2 regions of the Marinobacter sp. MDS2 genome follow, and region 2 is predicted to be linked to the other one. Evidence: predicted binding sites of a transcription regulator. Region 2 holds the regulator's gene; the other holds the start of a gene.
The links. Region 2 encodes LexA, which represses DNA repair genes until DNA is damaged. Its sites were predicted from a motif close to CTGTNTNNNNANACAG; they were not measured.

Region 1: a site for LexA is predicted at 1,777-1,792, ahead of recN (DNA repair protein RecN). Genes of this name have one in related genera too.

Annotation. Positions count from the first base shown of each region.
Region 1 is NZ_JAVAJF010000001.1:1,305,336-1,308,744, forward strand. It holds gene dnaK (molecular chaperone DnaK) at 1-899, opposite strand, end outside; gene grpE (nucleotide exchange factor GrpE) at 992-1,597, opposite strand; gene recN (DNA repair protein RecN) at 1,855-3,409, shown strand, end outside.
Region 2 is NZ_JAVAJF010000001.1:653,439-656,847, forward strand. It holds gene Q9245_RS03120 (DUF1329 domain-containing protein) at 1-183, opposite strand, end outside; gene Q9245_RS03125 (DUF6586 family protein) at 389-889, shown strand; gene Q9245_RS03130 (hypothetical protein) at 953-1,213, shown strand; gene Q9245_RS03135 (cell division inhibitor SulA) at 1,222-1,707, opposite strand; gene lexA (transcriptional repressor LexA) at 1,750-2,358, opposite strand; gene Q9245_RS03145 (amidoligase family protein) at 2,529-3,409, shown strand, end outside.

The DNA of each region.
Region 1 (3,409 bases), 650 kb from region 2:
AGCTTGACGTTCATGTGCTTAGGACCGGTCGCGTCTGCAGTTACGTACGGCAGGTTCACGTCGGTCTGCTGGCTGCTGGACAGTTCAATCTTGGCTTTCTCGGCAGCTTCTTTCAGACGCTGCATAGCCAGGGAGTCGCCACGCAGGTCGATACCGCTGTCTTTCTTGAACTGGTCCGCCAGGTATTCGATCACTTTCAGGTCGAAGTCTTCACCACCCAGGAAGGTGTCGCCGTTTGTGGCCAGAACTTCGAACTGGTGTTCGCCGTCAACGTCAGCGATTTCGATGATGGACAGGTCGAAGGTACCACCACCCAAGTCGTATACAGCTACTGTGCGGTCGCCGCTTTGCTTGTCCATGCCATAGGCCAGAGCAGCTGCGGTCGGCTCGTTGATGATCCGCTTAACTTCCAGACCTGCGATCTTACCGGCGTCTTTGGTGGCCTGACGCTGGCTGTCGTTAAAGTAAGCCGGAACTGTGATAACTGCGGCGCTTACGGTTTCGCCCAGGTAGTCTTCTGCCGTTTTCTTCATCTTCTTCAGAGTTTCTGCAGAAATCTGCGGCGGAGCCATTTTCTGGCCCTTAACATCTACCCACGCATCACCGTTGTCTGCTTTGGTGATTTTGTACGGCACCATCTTGATGTCTTTTTGCACGACGTCGTCTTCAAAACGACGACCGATCAGACGCTTGATGGCGTAAAGAGTGTTGTCCGGGTTGGTTACCGCCTGGCGCTTAGCTGACTGACCAACCAGCGTCTCGCCATCATCGGTGTAAGCAATGATGGATGGGGTGGTGCGATCACCCTCGGCGTTTTCAATTACCTTTACCTTGTCGCCGTCCATTACGGCTACACAGGAGTTGGTGGTTCCGAGGTCAATACCGATAATCTTGCTCATAAATTCACTCCAAATCTTGCTGAAATCTGCCCGAAGTGATGACACCCCGGTTGCTTCTGTTTAATGGCTATATTGGCGCTTTATTCGGTTTTTCAAGCCTGCTCGTCGATTTTTGGTGCACTTTCTGCCTTCGCTACCACAACCATGGCCGGGCGAACGACACGACCGTTCAGCAGATAGCCTTTCTGCACAACTGCCACGACACTGTTCGGTTCAGCATCGGGTGCGGGCACCATCGACATGGCTTCATGTTGCTGCGGATCAAACGGCTCGCCAACAGGGTTCAACTGTTCAACGTTGAACTTTTTGAGACTGCCGAGGAACAAGCCCAGCGTCATCTCAACACCCTGACGAATGGAAGCCACCAGTTCACCCGACTCTTCACTTCCTTCGGTGCTTTCAACAGCTTTTTCCAGGCTGTCGGCAACCGGCAGAAGCTCTTTGACGAATTTTTCCAACGCGAATTTGTGCGCTTTTTCGACGTCCAGCTCTGCCCGGCGACGAACGTTCTGCATCTCTGCCTGAGCGCGCAGAGCCTGATCCTGGTACTCCTGCAGCTGTGCTTTCAGCGCATCCAGTTCAGAAACTTCACCCGCATCGGCCTGCTCTTCAGCAGCCTGCTGTTCTGCGTTCGCAGTCGCCTCTTCTACCTCTACCTGTTCTTCTACTTGCTCGTTGCGCTTATCGTCAGCACTCATGATCACTCCCAATACGTTTTCCAGCGCCCAAAGGCACGCGGCGAATAGAGCCCGCCGATCAAAACGGCAGGAAAATATGCTTTGCGAACCGATATGGGGTTCCGAGATTCAGATTCAACCTTTTCAACACCGGATTCTTTCGTTTTTTTGCCGACCAAAATTTGCAAACCCTAAAATCACTGTATATATTCACAGCAACTGTATAGGCGAACAGTATTATTCCAGTAGCCCTTCCGGGCCCAAGCAGAGGTATCGGCATGCTTACACAACTTACCGTTTCCAACTACGCCATCGCCGAACGCGTTGAGCTGCAATTCAACAAGGGCATGACAGCACTAACCGGGGAAACCGGCGCTGGCAAATCCATTGTTCTGGATGCGCTGGGCCTGGCCATGGGCGGTCGCGCAGACGCAGGTGCTGTGCGTCACGGCGCCAAGCGCGCCGACATCACCGCCAGCTTCGACATTTCCAACATCCCCGAGGCGGGCAAGTGGCTGGAAAGCCACGATCTGGACGAAAAAAATGAATGCATCCTGCGCCGCACCATCAGCAAAGACGGTCGTTCCAAAGCCTTTATCAACGGCCAGCCGTCGCCACTGTCGCAACTGAAAGAACTGGGCGGGCTGCTGATGGATATCCACAGCCAGCACCAGCACCAATCCCTGCTTCGTAAAGAAACTCACCGGAAACTGCTGGATGAGTTTGCCGGCGCCGAACAACAGGCCGAGCAAACGAAAGCTGTCTGGAAAAACTGGCACCAAACCCAGCAGAAGCTATTCCAGCGCCAGCAAAACGCTGACGAAACCGAAGCCAAGCTTCAGCTGCTGCGATATCAGGTGGAAGAACTCGACCGCCTGGCACTGGAAGACGGCGAACAAGAAAACCTTGAGCAGGAGCAAGCACAACTCAGCCAGGCCGATGCCATCTTGCACTGCAGCCATCAGGCGGCTCAACTGTGCACAGAGGAAGAATCCAGTGCCGCAAACAGCCTCCGCCAAGCGCTGCAGCTGCTGGAACAGCTGCCAGCAGAGGTACCGGCTTTGGCGGACACCCTGCAGATGCTGCAGGAAGCGCAGATTCAGATTTCCGAAGCGGGCGACAATCTGCGGCGCTTTGTTGATGATTATGAAGCTGACCCGGCAAGGCTTGCGGAAGTTGAAGAGCGCTTGAGCGCGGTTTATCAGATGGCGCGCAAACACCGCATCGGGCCGGAAGAACTTCCTGACCTGCACCAACGTCTTCGTGACGAACTGGAAGAACTGGACGGCGGCGCCGGCAGCCTGGAGCAACTCGAAGCAGAACTTGAGACATACAAAGCCGAGTTTGACGCAGTTGCAGCACAACTGTCGGCCAAGCGAGAGCAAGCCGCTGCCGAATTAGACCAACGAATCGCCCACGAACTGGCACAACTGAGCATGCCGTCTGTGCAGTTCGTTACTCACTTGAACAGCGATAAAGAAGACGTACCGGCACCACACGGCCGGGAAGACATCGAGTTTTTGGTCAGCGCCAACCCCGGACAACCGGCCCGACCCTTGGCAAAAGTAGCCTCCGGCGGGGAATTGTCGCGCATCAGCCTGGCCATTCAGGTCGTGGTTGCCCAAACCTCGACCACGCCTACTTTGGTGTTCGACGAAGTGGACGTTGGTATTGGCGGTGGCACTGCTGAAGTGGTTGGCCGCTTGCTGAGATCGCTGGGAAGCAACGGTCAGGTTCTCTGCGTAACTCACCTGCCCCAAGTGGCGGCGCAAAGCCATCAGCACCTATTTGTGAGCAAATTTACCGAAAAAGAAGCGACCTTCTCGCGCATCG
Region 2 (3,409 bases):
AGGCGTTGCCAAACCTCCCTGCCAAGCAGGGATAGTGCCGGCATCGTTGGCTGCCCTAACCGCGCCGACCGGTGTTAATTCGCTCTTTAACCGCTTAGCTTCCTCAGGAGCCACCTTGGCCCACGCGGCACCGGACATACTCAACGCAGCAATGGTGAACGCTGCCAACAATCGGTTTCGCATTCCTTATTCTCCAACAATGATCTTTTGAGCATCCACACGCTGCTCCAAGTGGCCCTTTTTGCCAAATTCAAACGATCGTTTCAAGGAAATCTTTGTAGTTTCTTGTGTCTACGCACAAACCACAGAGGGAAAGAATTGTCTGCTTAAAAATGATACACTGGGCGGCTAATTTATCTGGATCGGCTTAATCCTGAACGGGTCAACTATGGCGTCTCAATGGTATTCACTGACTTCCCAGAAACTGAATCTGGCCAAGACTTTACTCTCACAGCTAAACCAAACCATTGACCAGGCTCAAGTTAACCCCCAAAGCACCATGCTGAACGAAGCAATAATTCAGGGCACGGTCGAACTGCTGCTTCGAGCAAGACGTACCTTGCTGGTGATGATTGCACAGCATCATCAGCAAAAAGACTCAGAGCCGCTGCCTCTCGAAGAGCTTAGGACCAGAATCCCCTACGAAACCCAGGATCTCGCGGATCTGGAAATACTTCAAAGCACGCCGTCCAGCTGGTGGAACCATCTTTCGCACCTTGAAAAAGCGTTAAAGCAGCCGCCCACGCCGAAAAAGACCGTATCTGCCGACAACATCATTGCGGTTTCAGCAGAGGATGTAGCGGATCGCTCGGCCAAGAGCCTGAATGACACCCTGACAGCCATGACCGAATTTGCCCGAGCCGTAGAGAACAGACATAACGAGTGGTAATTACCTTTTCCAAGCCACTAAGCACGAATCACGAATAAATCGCACCAAGCAAAGGCCTAAAGAATGTCACCATCGTTTTTTGAAATTGTTGAACTGCCGAACGGCGACTACGCTTTACGGCGCGTTGATGACGATGCCGCGCCGCTGGTCCGCATTTCCTTCTCTCCCGAAGCGAAAGAAATGATGGCTGACCGCGACATGAGCATCGCAAAAGCCATGATAGCCGCAGGCATTGAAGCAACCGGAACCATTTCTGAAGAAGTTGACTGGGGCGACGAGGAAGGCGACTTTGGCGACGCTCAACCTCACTATACGATCCACTAACAGACTCACTATCTCTGGCGCAGCACCACTCCGTGGCTATTCCCTTTCGCGGATGCCTTTTGAAGCGATTCAAAGGCAGAGCGCGCCAGTTTGTTGGTCCACAACACCACGGCATGGCAGGTGCCCGCGCCCAGCGCTAACTCCGCCAGTTGTTGAGCCGGAATTTCGGGCGTAGACCGCAGCACCAGAATCTCTCCGGTTACAATGCCATGCATATTCTGCCACTTGCCTACCAATGACTGAGGTGGGTCTATCCAGGCCAGCCAACGCTTTTCCTGGTTCAACTGAGTCAACATGGGCAGCAGTAGCTGGAAATTCTCAACCTGACCTTCCGGCAGAATGATCTCGGTAACATTACCACCAAAACCCGCCTGCCCGGATCCCGATTTGGAACGACGAGACTCAGGTCTGTGGTAATGGGATGAAGCGGCCTGTGCAGAGACCACAGCCGCGGGTTGAAACGCCATAGTATTATTGAAGCTCAACTGTTCCATCACTCACCTACCTGCGTTGTTCACATGTCGATTTTTCAGCTATCAGTGCAGCTCTGAGCGCCGGATGACACCAACACCCAGACCTTCTATAAAGAGCTCTTGCTCTGCCAGATCTACTTCGATGGGGCTAAACTCTTCGTTTTCGGCAATCAACCAAACCTTATTGCCTTCCTTACGGAACCGCTTAACGGTGACTTCATCACCCACACGAGCGATAACGATCTGGCCATTCTGGACATCTTGAGTCCGGTGGACGGCCAGCAAGTCGCCATCCAGAATGCCGATGTCCTTCATGCTCATGCCCCGCACACGTAGCAGATAATCCGCCTTAGGTGAGAAGAAACTAGGCTGAAGCGCACAATGATCTTCGACATGTTCTTGGGCAAGAATCGGGCTACCCGCAGCAACCTGACCAATCACCGGCAACCCCAAATCCGGCTCGGCTTCTGGCAGCCGTATACCGCGACTGGCCCCGGGCACCATTTCAATCGCGCCCTTACGCGCCAGAGCCCGCAAGTGCTCTTCAGCCGCATTTGCCGAACGAAAGCCCAGTTCCGCAGCAATCTCTGCACGAGTTGGCGGATAGCCAGTCTCATCAAGATAGCGCCGGATAATATCCAGTACTTGGGACTGCCTGGCGGTTAGTTTCATGTTGGGACACTCCAGATAATGATGACTGGTTTTTTATACAGTGATTTGACTATATACAGTGTTTTATCCAGTGTAAAGTCTGAAACCGATCATTTATGGCCAGTAACGTGAAACGACATACCCCTGTGTTATGGTTACGCTCAAAGTCTTTAAAGGAACCACGACATACTATGAGCTCTTCTAAACTCAGCAATATGCCCGTCAGCACCCAAACAACGGATGGAAACGAACGCAAGGTTGGTGTGGAAATCGAACTGTCCGGGCTTAGTTACGATGCACTTATAGATCATGCCAGTCGGCTGTTAGGGGGTAAGCCGGAACTCCAGTCCCGTTACGTCACAAGCATCAAAACTGAAGATGGTGACTATACGATCGAGCTGGATTCGGATCCGATCAAAGACCTCAACCTTGCCGATGAGGGCCTGCCCACCTCCATAAGGGAGTTGGCTTCTCACGCGATGGATGCGATCGATTTCGCCGCTGAAAAAATTGTGCCTCTGGAAATCGTTGGCCCACCTTTGCCGCTGTCCAAACTCCATATCATGGAAACGCTTGTGGACGAGCTCCGTGACCTAGGCGCACTGGGTAGCCGGGAAGCGATCTATTTCGCCTTCGGCCTGCAACTAAACCCGGAGCTGCCAGACTTGGAGCCCGGCACAATTGTGCGTTATCTACAGGCATTTGCAGCACTGTACGATTGGCTGAAATCACGGCATCAGATCGATATCAGCCGTAAGTTCACCACCTACATCGAACCCTGGAGCGCCAAATACGCTGAAATACTGATGCAGGATAGCTATGCACCAGACCTCAAAGGTTTGATGAAGGACTATCTCGACAGCAATCCGACCCGTAACCGTGCTCTGGATTTACTGCCTTTGTTCGCTCACCTCGATGCGGACTATCTGGCCGAATATGTGCAAGACCCCCGCATAAAGAGCCGCCCGACGCTGCATTACCGGCTTCCTGACTGCGACATAGACAACCCAGACTGGCATTTTTCCAGTGTATGGAACGATTGGGTGGTGCTCGAGAAATTAGCCAACAACGC